Linked DNA regions of Sandaracinus amylolyticus. The protein of the gene in region 2 interacts with the protein of the main gene of each other region in a pairwise test. Links are inferred from orthologs where the notes say so. Each region holds a gene or a part of one and is shown on either strand. Other genes may lie near its edges.

What was found.
Region 1: the proteins of murG (region 2) and DB32_RS29020 interact in binary tests that used the Escherichia coli proteins (3 or more experiments, as listed by UniProt). The link is inferred for Sandaracinus amylolyticus from one-to-one orthologs.

What each region holds. Positions count from the first base shown.
Region 1 is NZ_CP011125.1:6,856,398-6,865,141, reverse strand. Bases 1,896-4,894 are described here. They hold DB32_RS29020 (TrmH family RNA methyltransferase), read left to right. Parts: upstream 1,896-3,015; coding sequence 3,016-3,774; downstream 3,775-4,894. Other genes in these bases: DB32_RS29010 (RNA polymerase sigma factor), read left to right, coding at 4,631-4,894; DB32_RS29015 (metallophosphoesterase), read left to right, coding at 3,771-4,517; DB32_RS29025 (RluA family pseudouridine synthase), read right to left, coding at 2,226-3,017; DB32_RS29030 (universal stress protein), read left to right, coding at 1,896-2,229. Also shown: DB32_RS29040 (sigma-70 family RNA polymerase sigma factor), read left to right, coding at 1-662; DB32_RS29035 (hypothetical protein), read right to left, coding at 663-1,574; more of DB32_RS29030, read left to right, coding at 1,654-1,895; more of DB32_RS29010, read left to right, coding at 4,895-5,224; DB32_RS47230 (hypothetical protein), read left to right, coding at 5,221-5,985; DB32_RS29000 (transketolase family protein), read right to left, coding at 5,992-6,951; DB32_RS28995 (transketolase), read right to left, coding at 6,948-7,790; DB32_RS28990 (DUF6992 family protein), read left to right, coding at 7,872-8,495; DB32_RS28985 (Smr/MutS family protein), read left to right, coding at 8,522-8,744.
Region 2 is NZ_CP011125.1:5,134,729-5,143,473, reverse strand. What follows is about bases 4,965-7,964. They hold murG (undecaprenyldiphospho-muramoylpentapeptide beta-N-acetylglucosaminyltransferase), read right to left. Parts: upstream 7,110-7,964; coding sequence 5,820-7,109; downstream 4,965-5,819. Other genes in these bases: ftsW (putative lipid II flippase FtsW), read right to left, coding at 7,106-7,964; DB32_RS21795 (methyl-accepting chemotaxis protein), read left to right, coding at 4,965-5,744. Also shown: DB32_RS21810 (hybrid sensor histidine kinase/response regulator), read left to right, coding at 1-1,997; DB32_RS21805 (chemotaxis protein CheB), read left to right, coding at 1,994-3,025; DB32_RS21800 (CheR family methyltransferase), read left to right, coding at 3,022-4,335; more of DB32_RS21795, read left to right, coding at 4,335-4,964; more of ftsW, read right to left, coding at 7,965-8,404; murD (UDP-N-acetylmuramoyl-L-alanine--D-glutamate ligase), read right to left, coding at 8,412-8,745. UniProt on the Escherichia coli protein: Cell wall formation. Catalyzes the transfer of a GlcNAc subunit on undecaprenyl-pyrophosphoryl-MurNAc-pentapeptide (lipid intermediate I) to form undecaprenyl-pyrophosphoryl-MurNAc-(pentapeptide)GlcNAc (lipid intermediate II).

The DNA.
Region 1 (8,744 bases), 1.7 Mb from region 2 along the record:
TTCCTTTCGTGATGACGATCGCGCGCGAGTACCGGCGCTGGGGCGTGCCCTTCGAAGATCTCGTGCAGCAGGGCAACCTCGGTCTGCTGCGCGCGGCCGCGAAGTTCGACCCCGACCGCGAGTGCCGCCTCGCGACCTACGCCGCGACGTGGATCCGCGGCGAGATCCGCGACTACGTCGTCCGCGCGTACCGCATCGTCCGCATCGGTACGACCCACACCGAGCGCACCGCGCTCCGCCGCTATCGCGACGGAAGCGCGACGTCGCCCGAGGAGCTCTCGGAGAAGAGCGGCATGCCGCTCGCGCGATCGATCGCGCTCTGGCCGCTGCTCGCGCAGCGCGACACCTCGCTCGATGCGCCCGTCGAGGGCGGCCCCGCGACGATCGAGCGCATGCCCTCGAGCGCCGCGACGCCCGAGGACGAGCTCGCGGACCGCGAGCAGCAGGACGCCGTGCAGGTCGTGCTCGCGCAGGCGCTGGCGCGGCTCGGCCAGCGCGAGCGACGCATCCTCGAGGCGCGCGCGATGTCCGACGAGCCGCAGACGCTCGAGTCGCTCGGGCGCGAGATGGGCGTCAGCCGCGAGCGCGTTCGTCAGCTCGAGGAGCGCGCGCACGCGGCGCTGCGCAGCGCGCTGCGAGGTGTCGTCCCCGCCGCGGCGTGATCAGTCGGTGAGGAGGTCGCGCGGCAGACCGATGCGCTCGCGCGCGCGCTCCTCACCGACCTGGTTGAGCTCCCAGTACGCCATGCGATCGGTCGCGACGACGCGCATCGACTCGCCTTGGTTGGTCGTCCAACCAAGAATGCGCCTGTCGCCCGTCGCTTCGACGTCGAAGACGCGCTCGTACTCGCCGGCCCGCAGCGTGAAGCGCGTGGCGTCGCCCTCGCGCGATCGCGTGATCGTCGCGCGCACCGGCGTCAGCGCGGTGTGATCGCGCCGCGCGCGCCAGAGCGCGGGCACGAGCATGCCCGACCAGTCGCCACCGCCCGCGAAGTCCCCGTCGAGCTCGCGCAGCTGGATCAGGAGCGCGTCCTCGTAGAGCGCGCCCTCGGCGACGTGCACGAGCTCGTCGCGCTCGCCCTCGCTCGCGAAGTACGAGAGGCCGCGCGCGAAGAACGCGTCGCGACCCGGCCACACCCCCGCGAACACGTGCCCGCACCACTCCTGCGCGCTCATCGTGATCTTCGCCGGCGCGAACCGCTCCGCGTAGTACGCGTCGACCGGCGCGAACACGCTCGTCATCACGCCGTAGGGATAGATGCCGGTCTGGAAGCGCAACATCGAGTTGAGCTTCAGCACCTGCACGCGTCGCTCGCGCGGCGCGTCGTCGTCCTTGATCAGCGTGTCGCGATCGAGCGGCTCGGTGACGTAGACGAGCACCTGCTCCGCCGGACGTGGCTCGCCGTAGCGCGAGACGGTGCCGCGATACGTCGAGAGCTCGGCGTGCCCGTCGCCCCATCGCGCCCAGAACTCGCTCGACGCAGCGCGCCGCGCCTGCGCGGGGAACGAAGGACGCTCGGGCGCTGCGCCACACGACGCGATCACGATCGAGAGGGACAACACGAGCGCGCGCATCGCGCGAGTGTGGAGACGGTGGCGCGGGCTGCAAAGGGGCGTACCTGCCGCGCATCGACAGAAGAGAGGAGCGGGGGACATGGCGCAGCCGGAGCAGTCGTATCGCATCGTGGTGGGGATGGATCTCGAGGAGGCGGGCGACGTCGCGCTCGTGGAAGCGCTGCGCCTCGCGCAGCGCGTCCCGGGGAGCGAGGTGCATCCGGTCTACGCGATCGCGGCGGATCCCGCGGTGCAGCTCAAAGCGGTCGACGACATGTCGCGGCACCTCGTCCGCGCGATGCAGCGGCTCGCGGAGCGCATCGAGCGCATCTGCGCGGACCAGCACGTGTCGCAGCGCACCCGGATGCACGTGCGGTTCGGCGACCCGGTGAAGGTGCTGCAGCAGGTCGCGGTCGACTACGACGCGGACGTGATCGTGGTGGGCACGCACGGCCGTCGCGGGGTCGAGCGGCTCTTGCTGGGATCGGTCGCGTCCGATCTCGTGCGCGTCGCGCGCCTGCCGGTGATCGTCGCGCGCCCGAAGGACTTCCAGGGGCTCGAGAAGAGCGAGCAGCTCGACCCGGCGCGGCCCGGGGAAGAGCTCGCGAAGCAGCGCATCGTGAGCGACGTGATCCACGTCGGACGCCGCGACTCGCACATCGCGGGCCTGATCTAGCTGCGTCGCAGCGCGCGCAGCGCGTCGGCGCGCCAGGGGGGCGGCGCGACGATCTCGATCGGCTCGTGCGTGATCGGGTGCACGAAGCGCATGCGGCGCGCGTGGAGCAAGGGTCTGCGCACGCCGTGCGCCGCGACGCCGTACTTCGGATCGCCGATGATCGGGAGCCCGACGTGCGCGAGGTGCACGCGGATCTGGTGCGAACGACCGGTGATCGGGCGCACGACGAGCTCGGCGCACGCGCCGAGCGGTGCGCGGAAACGCGACACGACCTGCACGTCGGTGCGCGCGGGCTTGCCGTCGTCGGCGACGCGGACCTCGTTGGTGCGCGCGTCCTTCGCGAGCGGCGCGTCGACCACGAACGTCTCGCCCGGCGGCGTGCCGCGCACGATCGCGACGTACTCGCGCTCGACCTCGCCCTTCGCGAGCTGCTCGCTGAGCCCGCGCGCGGCCTCGGGATCGAGCGCGAGCAGCACGACGCCCGACACGTTGCGATCCAGCCGGTGCAGCACGCCGATGCCGCTTCGCGGGCTCGTCGCCGCGAAGTGCGCGCGCGCGAGATCGACCAGGTTGACGCCCGCGCCGCCTTCTCCGCCCTGCGAGAGCACCCCCGCGGGCTTGTCGACCGCGACGAGGTGCGCGTCGCGCCACACGATCCACGACGCGAAATCGAGCGCCGGCGCGGGCGCGCGCGACGTCGGTCGGGGTGGGGTGCGACCTCTTCGCGTCATTGGGCGCACGATGCGGATAGCGCAATTTGCGCCCGCGATGTAGGACCGGCGCGCCATGGCGTCGCGCGTCCCTCACGAGAAGGTCTACGGCATCGCGGCCACGCGCGCGGTGCTCACCGGGCGCATGGGCGACGTGATCCGCATCGCGTACGCCGCGTCGCTGCGTCGCGAGCTCGCGCCGGCGCTGCGCGAGGCTGCATCGCGGCGCATCGCGTTCGAGGAGCGCACCGACGAGGATCTCGCGAAGATCGCGGGCTCGGTGCACCACGAAGGGATCTGCCTCGCCGCGCGGCCTCGGCGCGTGCTCGACGTCGAGGCGCTGATCGGGTGGCGCGACGCGCGCGCGATCCTCGCGCTCGACGACGTCGCGAACCCGCACAACGTGGGCGCGATCGTGCGCAGCGCCGCGTTCTTCGGGGCGGGCGCGCTGCTCGTCGAGGGACCGAGCGATCGCGCGCCGCTCACGCCGGCCGCGGTTCGTGTGGCGCAGGGCGGCGCCGAGCACCTCGCGATGGCGCGCACCGAGCGGCTGCCCGACGCGCTCCGGAAGCTCGCGTCGCGCGGGTTCGCGGTGGTCGGCGCCGACGTGCGCGGCGCGAAGCCGCTGCACGAGCTGCGCTGGCCCGAGCGCGTCGTGCTGGTGATGGGCAGCGAGGGCGAGGGGCTTCGCCACGCGGTGCTCGACGCGTGCACGGATCGCGTGGTGATCGAGGGCACCGGCGCGGTCGAGTCGCTCAACGTGAGCGTCGCAGCGGGGGTCTTGCTGGCGTCGTGGGCGAGCACGAGACCTAGGGCACGAGGTCCTTTGCGATGAGCGTGCGCTGCATCGTCGTCGGCGACGTGCACGGCTGTCTCGACGAGCTCGACGAGCTGCTCCGCGTGGTGCAGCACCGTCCCGGGCGCGATCGGCTCGTGCTCGCCGGAGACATGCTCGACCGCGGGCCCGATCCCGTCGGCGTGGTGCGTCGCGCGCGCGCGATCGGGGCCGAGGCCGTGCTCGGCAACCACGAGGAGAAGCACCTCCGCTATCGCCGGCACGAGCAGCGGCGCACGCGCGAGCCCGAGTATCGCAACCCGATGCGCGAGATGCCGGAGGAGCGCCTCGCGCAGCACCTCGCGCTCTCGGGCGACGACTGGCGCTGGATCGGCGCGCTCCCCGCGTGGAAGCGGCTGCCGGGCGGATGGCTCGTGGTGCACGCGGGGTTCGAGCCGCGCCGCACGCTCGCCGAGCAGAAGACGCCCGTGATCGTGCGCATCCGGGACGTCGACGAGCGCGGCAAGTTCGTCAGCACCGGCGATCCCCGCGAGCGTCCTCCCGGCAGCGTGCCCTGGGCGACGCGCTGGAGCGGTCCCGAGAGCGTCATCTACGGTCACCACGTGCACGGCCTCGCCGAGCCGCGCGTCGATCGTCCGCGCGAGGACGTCGCGTGCTGGGGCATCGACACCGGGTGTGTCTTCGGCGGGCGGCTCACCGCGCTGATCCTGCCGACGTGCGAGGTGGTGCAGGTGCCGGCGCGTCGCGAGTACGTCGCGATCGACCGCGAAGAGATCGACTGAAACGATCCCGGCGCGGCGCGCGAATCGTCTCGATCGAAGTGCACGCATCTCCGCTCGATGGGCTCCCGGCTGCGCTCGCCGGGGCCGATGTGGTACGTCGGCCCTTGGCGGCGATGGACCCGACCGCGAGCGACGAAGAGCTGATGCGCGCGTACGTCGCGGGCGACGCGCGCGCGTTCGAGGTGCTCTTCACGCGCTACGCCGCGCGCGTCCACGCGCTCTTCTCGCGCACGTTCCGCAGCCGCGCGATCGCGGACGATCTCGTGCAGACGACGTTCCTCAAGATCCACGCGGCGCGCGCGACGTACCGCAGCGATCTCCCGGTGCGGCCGTGGCTCTTCGGGATCGCCGCGCGCGTGCGCATCGACGAGCTGCGCCGGCGCTATCGCACCCAAGAGGTCGGCGACGACGCGCTGGACTCGATGCCGCTGCCCGTCGAGGGCGCCGCCGACGCGTGGCCCGAGGCGAACGAAGCCGCGGAGCGCGTCCGGCGCGCGATCGACACGCTCCCCGATGGACAGCGCATCGTCGTGCTGCTGCACCGCTTCGAGGGGATGAGCTTCGGCGAGATCGCGATCGCGCTGCGCGAGGTCGAGGGCAAGTCGATCTCCGAGGTCGCGGTCCGGGTGCGCGCGTTCCGCGCCTACGACGCGCTGCGCACCGCGCTGGCGGATCTCGACGATCGCGAACGACCGGAGGAGCGATGAGCGAGCACCTGCAGCGCGATCTCGTCGCCGGTCTCGTCATGCTCGACGCGCGGGATCCCGAGCGGCTCGCGGCGGAGCGCCATGCGCGCGAGTGCCCGTCTTGCGCGACGTTGCTCGACGACGCGCGCGCGCTCGCGACCTCGCTCGACGCGCTCGCGCCGCCGCCCGGTCCCTCACCGCTCGCGCTCTCGCGCGCGAAGGCGGCGATCCTCGCGCAGCTCGAGCGCGCGCACCTGTCGTGGCCGCGCGCCCTCACGTTGCCCGCGGCCGCGATGGCGACCTTCGTCCTGCTCGCGGTCCTGATGCCGCGGGTGCGCGACGTCGCGTGGACGCTCGCGCTGGGCGTGATCGTCGTCGTCGCGGGCCGGGGCGCGGCCGCGCTGGTGCGCAACACGACGCGCGACGCGGCGTTCGCGCTCGCGCTCGGCGTCGGCACGTCGGTCGTGCTCGGTCTCGCCGACGTCGACGGGAGCGGCGAGCATCATGGTCCCGCGTGCGCCGTGCTCGAGCTGATCGCCGCGGTCGTGCCGCTCGCCGCGATCGCGCTCGTCGCGTGGCGCGCGCGCGTCGCGATCACACCGCTGGGGATGGCGACCGTCGCGGCCTCGGGCGCGCTCGCCGGGCAGCTCGTGTTGCGCGCGGTGTGCCCCGGGCGCCAGCTCGATCACCTGCTCGGCGTCCACGTCGGCGGCGTGATCGCGGCGGCGCTGATCGGCGCCGCGATCGCGCGCGTGCCCGCGCTCGTCACGCGGGCACGCTGAACCCGCTCAGCGACCGAGCCGCTCGCGCACGACGGCGACGATGCCGTCCGCGTCGAGCTTGAACTTGCGATAGAGATCCTCGGGCTCGCCGCTCTCGCCGAACACGTCGGGGATGCCGTGGCGGTGTAGCCGCGCGCGCGCTCCCGCGACCTCCGCGAGCACCTCGGCCACCGCGCCGCCCATGCCGCCGAGCACGTTGTGGTCCTCGACGCTCACGAAGAGCGGGACCTTCTTCGCCCATGCCGCGATGCCCTCGCGATCGAAGGGCTTGATGCTCGGCACGTTGATCACGGCCGCGTCGATGCCCGCCGCCGCGAGCTGCTTGCGCGCGTCGACCGCGTGGAAGGTCGGGCCACCGGTCGCGAGGATCGCGACGTCCTTGCCCTCCGCGAGCACGTCGAGCTTGCCGGGCGCGAACTCGTACCCGGGGCCGTGCACCGGCGTGAGGTCCTGGCGCGTGAGGCGCAGGTACGCCGCGCCGCGATGCGTCGCGAGGTACTCGACGATCTGCCGCGTCTCGAGCTCGTCCGCCGGCTGATAGACCTCCATCGTCGGCAGCGTGCGCATCAGCGCGAGATCCTCGAGGCCCATCTGCGAGTAGCCGTCGGGACCGATGCCGACGCCCGCGTGGGTGCCGACGATCTTCACGTTGCCGCCCGAGTACGCGACCGAGATCTTGATCGTCTCGAAGCGCCCCGCGACGAAGCACGCGAACGAGCAGCAGAACGCGTTCTTGCCGGCGAGCCCGAGGCCCGCCGCGACGCCGACCATGTTCTGCTCGGCGATGCCCATCTCGAAGAAGCGCTCGGGGAACTTCTTCGCGAAGAGCTCGCTCTTCGTGCTCTTCGCGAGATCCGCGTCGAGCACCACGAGATCCGTGTGCTTCGCGCCGAGCTCGGCGAGCACCTCGCCGAACGCCTGACGGGACGCCTTGGGCTTCGACGCGACTGCCTTCTGCTCGCTCATGATCCCAGCACCTCCGGATCGAGCTCCGCGAGAGCCTTCTCCAGCTGTTCCTTGTTCGTCGCGACGCCGTGCCACTTCACGAGCTCGCTCTCCATGAAGGACACGCCCTTGCCCTTGATCGTGTCGGCCACGATCAGCTTCGGCGCGCCCTCGGGCTTCTCGGCCCACTCGTACGCGTCGAGGATGTGCCCGTAGTGGTGCCCGTCGATGCGCGTCGTCAGCCAGCCGAACGAGCGCGCCTTCTCCTCGATCGACTCGAGCGGCATGACGTCCTTCACGAGGCCGTCGATCTGCGCCTTGTTCGAGTCGACGATCGCGACGAGGTTGTCGAGCCGGTACTTCGAGGCGCTCATCATCGCCTCCCAGACCTGGCCCTCCTGGATCTCGCCGTCGCCCATCATGCACCAGATGCGCGCGCCGTTTCCGTCGAGGCGCGCGCCGAGCGCCATGCCCACCGCGACCGAGAGGCCCTGACCGAGCGAGCCGGTGCACGCCTCGATGCCGGGCACGGTGCCGACGACCGGGTGGCCCTGCAGCGGCGAGCCGAGCTTGCGCAGCGTCGGCAGCAAGTCGCGCGAGAAGTAGCCGTGGTGCGCGAGCACCGCGTAGAGCGCGGGCACGCCGTGCCCCTTGCTCAGCACGAAGCGATCACGCGCCGGGTCGTTCGCGCGCTGCGCGCCCTGCCGCAGGTGCTTCGAGTAGAGCGTCTCGATCAGGTCCACGGCCGAGAGCGAGCCGCCCGGATGGCCGCTGCCTGCGTGGGTGATCATCTCGAGGATGTCGCGCCGCAGGCGCGTGCAAGTGGCTGCGAGCGTCGCGATCGTGGCCTGCCGATCCATCGGTCCTCCGCACCCGCGGGACCGCGGGCGCGCGCCTCTTAGCACGCGATTTTGCGATCGGAAAGGTATGCTCGCGCGACCATGACGACCCACACGCTCGCGCTCGCCGCGCTGCTCGTCGTGTCGGTTCCAGGCGCCGCTTCGGCGCAGACGCTCGCGCGCGAGGACCTCGCGGTCGAGCGGCTCGCGACGCTGCGTCTCTCCCACCGCGGCGAGCGCATCGACGAGGGCCTCGTGCTGCTCACGTTCGGGCTCGCGAGCGTGGTGCTCGGCGGTGTCGCGGCCGGTGTCGGTCACGACGATCCGTGGTGGCTCGGCGCGGGCCTCGGGACGGCGGGGTGGGGCGCGGTGAACGCGGCGTTCTCGCTCGGCATGCTCGATCTCGGCGGTGGCCTCGCGCGGAGCATCGACGACGATCGCCTCCTGCGCGGCGCGACGCGCGAGGCGCGCACCCGCGCGCTGGCGCGCGATCAGTACGCGAGCGCGACGGTGCTCGCGGTGAACGCGGGGCTCGACGTGTTCTACGTCGCGACCGGGGTCCTGCTCGCGGTGATCGCGAACCTGCTCGACACGCGCGAGCCCGCGCTCGAAGGCTACGGCGTCGCGATGGCCGCGCAGGGCGTCGGTCTGCTCGCGTTCGATCTCACCGTGTGGATCCGCTCGATGGAGCGCGGGGACGAGCTCCTCGCGCTCGAGGCGGACTGACTCGGCGCCGATATACTGCCCTGGCGATGGCGAGGAAGAAGAAGCGCGTCTCCGAGTTCGAGCCCGAGCCGAAGGCCCCGGCGCCTCCGCCCGTGGGCACCTCGATGCGCGATCTGCTGAAGGGCGTGGAGCTCGCGAAGCCCGAGGCGAAGAAGAAGCCCGAGCCCAAGAAGCCCGAGCCGCCGCCTCCTCCGCCGCGCCCCGCCGCGCCGATCACGACGACGCCCGCGCGCGATCTCGAGGGCCGTC
Region 2 (8,745 bases):
TGCTCGCGCGCGAGAGGCTCGTCGTGATCCGCGCGCACCTCGCGGCGCTCGGTCGGGGAGACGACGTCGCGGAGCGTGGCGCGGAGCTGCGCCGCGAGGTCCACACGATGAAGGGCGAGGCGCGCATCGTCGGCGAGGGCGACGTCGCGAACGCGCTGCACGAGGTGGAAGAAGCGCTCGCGGCCGCAGGCGAGGGCGCGCTCTCGGGCGAGCAGGTCGCGTCGTTGCTCGCGCGCCTCGACGCGATCGAGGTCGCGGTCGACGACGACGCCCCGCGAGGCGAAGGCGGCGACGACTGGGCCGAGCGTCTCGCGCGGAGCGCGGGCGGTGCGGTGCTGCGCGTCGACGTCGGCGCGGTCTCGCGCATCGCGCGCACCGTCGGCGAGCTGCGGATCGGCGAGAGCGATCTCCAGCGCGCGATCGAAGGGCTCTCGGACATCGCCGATGCGATCCGGACGCGCGGCGACGACGCGACTGCGCGGGCGCGCGCCGCGGCCGATCTGCGTCGGCTCGTCGTCGCGATGAGGCAGCTCGCGTTCGATCAGCACGTGCGCATCGATCAGCTCGTCTCGCACGTGCGCGAGGTGCGGATGGTCCCGCTCGGAACGTTGTTCGAGCGCTTCCCGCGCGCGGCGCAGCAGCTCGCGAGGGAGCTCGGCAAGGAGCTGCGCGTCGAGGTGCGCGGCGCCGACGTGCAGGTCGATCGACAGGTGCTCGACGTGATCGCGGAGCCGATGCTGCACCTCGTGCGCAACGCGGTCGATCACGGGCTCGAGCCGCCCGACGTGCGGCGCGATCACGGCAAGAACCGCGAGGGCACGCTCGAGCTCGACGCGAGCACCGAGGGCTCGCTGGTGCGCATCGAGGTGCGCGACGACGGGCGCGGCGTCGACGTGCTCGCGCTCCAGGCCGCGCTCCGCGAGCGTGGCATCGGCGCAGCCGAGGACGTGACGACGCTCGACGACGAGGAGATCCTCGAGCGGCTGTGCCGTCGCGGGCTCAGCACGCGACGCACGGTCAGCGACGTGTCGGGGCGCGGTGTGGGCCTCGACGTGGTGAAGCGGCGCGTCGAGTCGGTGGGCGGGCGGCTCGGTCTGCGCACGATCGCGGGCGCGGGCGCGACGTTCTCGATCGAGGTGCCGATGTCGGCGCTGCTCGCGCCGATGCTCTGCGCGATGGCGGACGACGCGCGCTACGCGCTCGCTCCGCAGGACGTCGAGCGGCTCGAGGAGATGGTCGCGTCGAGCGTGGAGACGGTGGGTCGCGGGCTCGCGCTGCGCGTCGACGGCGCGCCGGTTCCGCTCTTCGATCTCGCGACGCTCCTCGGGCGCGCGCGGCGCGATCCGCGGGAGCGATCGAGCGCGCTCGTGATCGCGCACGGCGGGCGGCGCGTCGCGGTCGCGGTCGATCGCGTCGTGGGCACGCTGCCGGTGCTGCAGCACCGGCTCGATCCGTTCCTCGAGGGGGCGACGCTGGTGCGCAGCGTGGCCTTGCTCGCGAACGGCGAGCTCGCGGTGGCGCTCGACGTGGGCGAGCTGTTCCGTCGCGCGGACGCGGGGCGCGCGATCGCGGGCGCCGCGGACAGCGAGCGCGCGCGAGCGCGGAGCAAGCGCGTGCTGGTCGCGGACGACTCCGAGCTCACGCGCGATGTCGTGGTGTCCATCCTCCGCGAGATGCAGCTCGAGGTGATCGAGGCGGTCGACGGACGATCGGCGCTGGAGCTCATCGCGTCGTCGAAGCCCGACCTCGTGCTCACCGATCTCGACATGCCCGTCGTCGACGGGTTCGAGCTGCTGCGGCGCGTGCGCGCCGAGCCCGCTTGGTCGTCGCTGCCCGTGATCGTGCTCTCGACGCGATGGGCGCCCGCGGACCTGCAGCGCGCATCCGAGCTCGGCGCGGACGCGTACCTCGTGAAGAACCGGATCGAGCTCGACGAGGTCCGACGAGTGGTCGGCGCGCACCTGGCGACGCCGCGGCGAGAGGGCGAGCGCTCGTGACGGCACGCGCGATCCGGGTGCTCGTCGCCGACGACTCACCGCTCTGTGCGGAGGCGTTGCGCACGGTGATCGACGCGGATCCGCGGATGCGCGTGGTGGGGATCGCGCACGACGGGTTGCGCGCGATCGAGCTGGCGGCGGCGCTGCGTCCGACCGTGATCACGATGGACGTGCACATGCCGCGGCTCGACGGGCTCGCGGCGATCGCGCGCATCCGCGCGGCGCAGGCGGCGCGCATCCTCGTCGTGACCCGCGACGACGCGCGTGGGCTCGCGTTCGAGGCGATGCGGCGCGGCGCGGCCGACGTGGTGCGGCGGCCGCATCCGCGGCAGGGCTGGAGCGCGGGGGAGCACGACGACCTGCGGCGTCGGATCGTGGCGCTCGCGCAGGTGCCGATGATGACGTCGCCGAGCGCGCCGCCGCCGCGGCTGCGTCACGAGGTCGCGACGTCGGGCGCGCGCGTGGAGATCGTCGGCATCGCCGCGTCGACCGGAGGACCGGTCGCGATCGCGACGGTGCTCGCGTCGCTGCCGAAGACGTTCGCCGCGCCGATCGTGATCGTGCAGCACCTCGCGCCGGGGTTGGCCGAGGGGCTGGCGCGGTGGCTCGACGACGCGTGCGCGCTGCGGGTGCGGCTCGCGCGCGAGGGCGAGGTGCTGCGCGCCGGCGACGTGCGCATCGCGCCCGACGACGTGCACGTCGCCGTCGAGCGCGGCGCGCGGGTGCGCTTCGATCGCGACGCGGCGATCGAAGGGCATCGTCCCTCCGCGACGCGCTTGTTCTCGTCGCTCGCGTCGACCGGCGCGCGCGCCGCAGGCGTGGTGCTCAGCGGCATGGGGCGCGATGGAGCGAGCGGCCTGGTGTCGCTGCGGCGCGCCGGCGGCGTGGCCATCGCGCAGGACGAGGCGACGAGCACCGTGTTCGGGATGCCGCGTGCGGCGCGCGACGCGGGCGCGGAGACGCTGGCGATCGAGCGCATCGGCCCCCGGCTCGACGCGCTGGTCGCGGCGCGCGAGGTCGCGTCGTGAGCTTCGCGGAGCGGCTCGCGCCGGTGATCGCGCGGCGGCTCGGTCTGCGGCCTTCGCTGCGATCGAACGACGCGGAGCTCGCGACGCTCATCGAGGCGCGCCGTCGCACGCTCGGCCTGCCGAGCGCGGCCGCGTACGTCGAGCACGTGTCGCGCGCGCCCGAGCCCGAGCTCGCGCACCTCGCTGCCGCGTTCACGAACGGATGGACGTGGTTCTTCCGCGATCACGACGCGATCGTCGCGCTCGCCGAGCGGCTGCGCGCGAGCGCCGTCGGCGGGCCGGCGCGCGTGTGGGTCGCGGGGTGCTCGACCGGCGAGGAGGCGTACGGCGTGGCGATCGCGTGCGCGGAGCGCGGCGTCGACGTGCGGGTGACGGCGACCGACGTGGATGCGGCGCGCATCGAGATCGCGCGACGCGCGGAGTACGGCGCGCATGCGCTACGGCGCGTGCCCCCGGCGACGATCGCGCGGTGGTTCGAGATGCGCGGCGATCGCGCACGCGTCGCGGTCGAGCTGCGCGCGCGCGTGACGCTCCGCGTGCACAACCTGCTCGACCCGCCGCTGATCGCGCCAGGAGGCGGCGGTTGGGACGCGATCGTGTGCCGCAACGTGCTGCTCCACTGCACCGACGATTCGTCGTCGCGCATCGCGGATCAGCTCGCGAGCTCGATCGCGTCGCACGGCGTCGTGCTCTTCGGGCCCGGTGACGCGCGGCCGAGCGCGCCGATCGTGATCCCGCAGCGCGCCGCGCCGCGCGCGCGCTCGACGCCGCCGCCGCGCGAGCCGAGCGCCGACGAGCTCTGGGCGGAGGCTCGCGAGCGCATCGCGCGCGGCGCGTACGCCGCGGCAGCGGGCGCGCTCGAGCGTCTCGTCGCGCGCGCGCCCGATCGTGTCGAGGCGTGGCTCGCGCTCGGGAACGTGCGGCTCGCGACGCACGATCTCGCGGGCGCGGAGGACGCGTATCGCGCGGCGGAGCGGATCGACCCGCTCTCGGCGGAGCTGTGCTTCCTGTGGGGCGCGCTCCATCGCAAGCGTGGCGCGTGGGACGACGCGACGCGCGCGCTGCGTCGCGCGCTCTTCCTCGACGCCGATCTGTGGCCCGCGCGTTATCTGCTCGCGGGCGCGTGGGATCGCGCGGGGGAGCACGAGCGCGCGCGCGCTGCGCTCGACGCGACGTGGCGATCGCTCGCGCGGCGCCCGGAGATCCGGTGGCGCTCGTGCGTGGACGACATCGAGGCGCTGGCGTGCCCCGCCGAGATGGTGCGCGCGATCTGCGCGCAGCGAGTGGATTCGAAGGAGGAGGTCGGGTGATGGAAGGCGGCGAACGGTCGATCGTGTCGGAGCTCGACGCGCGCACGCGCGCGTTCGAGGTCCGCTTCCTGCGCACCGCGAGCGCGGGGCTCGCGACGGTGATGGTCGCGGCGCTCAGCGCGATCTCGTACTTCCAGCCCTCGCTCGTCTCCGTCGCGTGCCTCGGGATCATCGTCATCGCGACGAGCAGCGCGTTCGGGCTCACGTTCACGCCGTACCGCCGCTCGGCGGCGGCCGTGCTGCTCTTCGGCACGTCGTGTGGCGCGCTGCTCGCGGTCGCGTTCGACGGCACCGGCACGCTCGGCTCGGGCGCGCTGCAGGCGCTGCTGATCAACGTCGCGCTCTCGCCGTTCCTGCTCCCGCGCAGCGGCGTGATCGCGCTGGTCGCGTTCAACGCGGGCGCGGGGATGCTCGCGCACCTGAAGGTCGGCGTCGTCGACGGCGGCGCGCCGGCGGACCTCGTGCCCGCGGCGGTGGGCTCGGCGCTGGTGCTCGGCGTCGCGGCGCTCTCGATCTCGTCGTTCGTGGGTCAGGCGAAGGAGCACCAGGAGTCGCTGCGCCAGCGGCTTCACGACATCGACATCGTGATGGAGCGCGCGCGGCGCATCGCGAAGGGCGACCTCGCGGGCGAGATCCAGGGCGACAGCGACGTCTCGCGCGTGATCGCGTCGATGCTCGGCGGGCTGCGCGGGCTGGTCGAGCAGATCCAGAAGGACGCGGCGCAGCTCACGCACGCGAGCAACGAGATCGCCGCGATGGCGCAGCAGCAGGAGCGCAGCGCGATCGAGCAGGGCGGCGCGATCGAGGAGACGCGGCGCACGGTGGGGACGCTGCTCCAGGGCTCGCGCTCGATCGCGGGGGCGGCGCGCGGCGTGACCGACAACGCGAGCGCGACGCTGCAGAACGCCGAGCTCATCAGCGATCGCATCCGGACGCTGACCGAGCACGCGCAGCGCATCACCGAGCTGCTCGAGCTGATCCGCGACGTCGCGAACAAGTCGGAGCTGCTCGCGCTCAACGCGGCGCTCGAGGGCGCCAAGGCGGGCGAGGCGGGGCGCGGCTTCTCGCTCGTCGCGAACCAGATGCAGCGGCTCGCGGAGAGCGTGATGGAGTCGGTGAAGATCGTGAAGGAGCTCACCGGCGACATCCGCAAGGCGACGCAGGCGACCGCGCTGGCGACGGAGGACGCGACGAAGCTCGCGCGCGACACGACCGACGCCGCGCGGCGCATCGGCGTGATCACCGAGGAGCAGGAGTCGAGCACGGAGCAGGTGACGCGCGCGATGGACGAGATCGCCGACGCGACGCACCAGAGCGCGGCGGGCACGAACCAGACGCTGCAAGCGGTGCGCGAGCTCTCGCAGATCGCGGAGCGACTGCACCACTACACGTCGCAGTTCCAGCTCTAGTACGGAGCGGGCGTCGTAAGGAGCTCGGCGCGGGAGCGAACGACGCTCGGCGCAGCCGCCGAGCGTGTGCCCCGCTCAGCTCGCGAGCGCTGCGCCGCGCGGCATCGGGAACACCGCGGGCTCGAAGCGCGCGGTCGGAGGCGTGGTGGCGCGACGCGCCTCGATCGCGCCGCGCGACGCGCGGAAGTCCACGCGCGCGAACGCCATGCCCGGCTCGGGATCGTGGCGCGGCGGCGGGATCGTCGGGACGCGCGCCGGGGTCATCGTCGGGCGGCCGAGCCACGAGATGAGGTCGTCGACGATGGCGGCGGCTGCATCGGGGCGGCCTTCCTCGCGCGCGGCGGCGGCCATCGCGCGGCGGCGCGTGGGATCGTCGAGCAGCGCGCGCACGTCGCTCGCGAGGTGGTCGATGGTCAAGCTCTCTTGACGAATCGCGATCGCGGCGCCGGCGCGCTCGAGCGCCTCGGCGTTGCGCGCCTGGTGATCGTCGGCCGCGTGCGGGTAGGGCACCAGGATCGACGGGCGCCCGATCGCGCAGATCTCCGCGAGCGTCGTCGCGCCCGCGCGCGCGATGACGAGCGTCGAGCTCGCGTACGCGCGCGCCATGTCGTCGATGAACGACACGACCTCGGCCTTCACGCCGAGCGCCTCGTAGCGCGCTGCGACCTCGGCCTGCATCGCCGCGCCCGTCTGGTGCACGACCTCGATCCCGCGCTCGGTCACGCCTGCCGCGGCGAGCGCCTCGGGCACCGTCTCGTTGAGCGCCTTCGCGCCCTGCGATCCGCCGAGCACGAGGATGCGGCGCGCGCGCAGCTCGAACGCCTCGGGATCGCTCAGCGCGAGGCGCGCCGCGTCGACGAACGCGCGGCGCACCGGGTTGCCCACCACGCGCGCCTTCTCGCCGAAGTGCGACACGGTCACGTCGTACGTGAGGTACGCGCGGCCGACGACCGGCGCGAGCATGCGGTTCGTGAGGCCGACGTGCGCGTTCTGCTCCATCAGCGCGCACGGGATGCCGAGGCTCGCCGCCGCGACGAGCATCGGGCCCGACGAGTACCCGCCGACGCCGATCACGACCTCGGGCTCGACGTCGCGCAGGATCGAGATCGCGTGCCCCCACGCGCCCGGGAGCTTCAGCAAGGACTTCATGAAGCCCGACGGATCCGTGCCCTTCAGCGGGCGCACGTCGAGCGTCTCGAAGCGCTCGCGCATCGCCGGGATCACGCGCGCCTCGATGCCGCGCTCGGTCCCGACGTACGCGACGTCGAGGTCGTGGTTGCGACGACGCAGCTCCTCGACCACCGCGATCCCCGGGAAGAGGTGCCCTCCCGTACCGCCCCCCGCGATGACGACGCGCTCGATCATGCTGCGCCTCCTTCGATCGTCCTGAAGCCGCTCGGCGCGCTCGCCCGCGCGTTGCCGGTCTGGGTGGACTCGCTGGTCGCGGTCTCGTCGCCCTCGCGGGGCCGCGACACGTTGAGCAGGAGCCCCATCGCCGCCGCGTTCACGAGCAGCGCCGATCCGCCGTAGCTCACGAAGGGCAGCACGAGGCCCTTCGTCGGCACCATGCCCATCGCGACCGCGAGGTTCGTGAACGCCTGGAGGCCCACGAACATCGTCACGCCGATGGCGAGGAACGAGCCGTAGTCGTCGGCCGCGCGGAACGCGACGCGCACGCCGCGCACCACGATGAGCACGAACGCGAGGACGAGCAGCGCGATGCCGACGAAGCCGAGCTCCTCGCCGATGATCGCGCTGACGAAGTCGGTGTGCGCCTCGGGCAGGAAGAAGAGCTTCTGCCGCGAGTCGCCGATGCCCACGCCGGTCGCGCCGCCCGAGCCGAACGCGATGATCGACTCCGCGACCTGGTAGCCCGCGTCCTGACGATGGCCGAAGGGATCGAGGAACGCCTCGACGCGCCGCATGCGGTACGGCGAGCTGATGACGAGCAGCACCGCGAGCCCGGCGCCCGCGAGCACCATCGAGAGGATCGGCCCGACCTTCGCGCCCGCGGCGAAGAGCAGCACGAACGTGATCACGCAGATCATCACCGCGCTGCCGAAGTCGGGCTGGCGCAGGCAGAGCAGCGCGAGGAAGCCCATCACGAGCAGGTGCGGGAGGATGCCGACCTTGAACGTGCGGATCGCCTCCTGCTTTTTCGAGAGCGAGTAGGCGAGCCAGAGGATCATCGCGACCTTCGCGACCTCCGCGGGCTGCACGTGGAACGGGCCGATCGCGATCCAGCGCGCCGCGCCGCCGGCGCTGTGACCGAAGCCGAGCGCGACGTAGACGAGCAGCGCGATCGTGACGCCGAGGATCGGATAGGTGAGCGGGCGGAGCAGGTGATAGTCGATGCGCGAGACGACGATCATCACGGGCAGCGCGATCCCCGCGAAGATCGCCTGACGCACCAGGAAGAAGTGGCCGTCGTGGAAGCGCTGCGAGGCGAACACCGCGCTCGCGCTGAACGTCATCACGACGCCGAATGCGATCAGCGCGAGCACGATGCCGAGCAGTACCGGATCGCTCGGGCCGATCGCCTTGGGCCACCCGCCGAGCAGCGAGGGCGCGGGGGCTGGAACCGACGCGCGCGGCACGTCGGCCACGCGAAGCGGCATCTCGCTCTTGCGGAATCGCGCCGCGATCCAGCTGCGGATCATGCCCATGTCAGATCGCCTCCGGCAGGGCGCGCACGGCGCGCGCGAACTCGTCACCGCGATGCGCGTACGAGCGGAACATGTCGAAGCTCGCGCATGCGGGCGCGAGCAGCACCGCATCACCCGCACGCGCGACCGCGCGCGCCTTGGCGACCGCGTCGTCGATCGTCGTCGCGGCGATGCGCTCGATCGGCGAGCCCTCGAACGCGCTCGAGATCAGCGGCGCGGCCTCGCCGATGAGGACCAGCGCGCGGCCGATGCGCTCCATGCGCTCGCGCACCGGCGCGTAGGAGCCGCCCTTGTCGACGCCGCCCGCGATCAACACGACGCGGCCCTCGAGATCC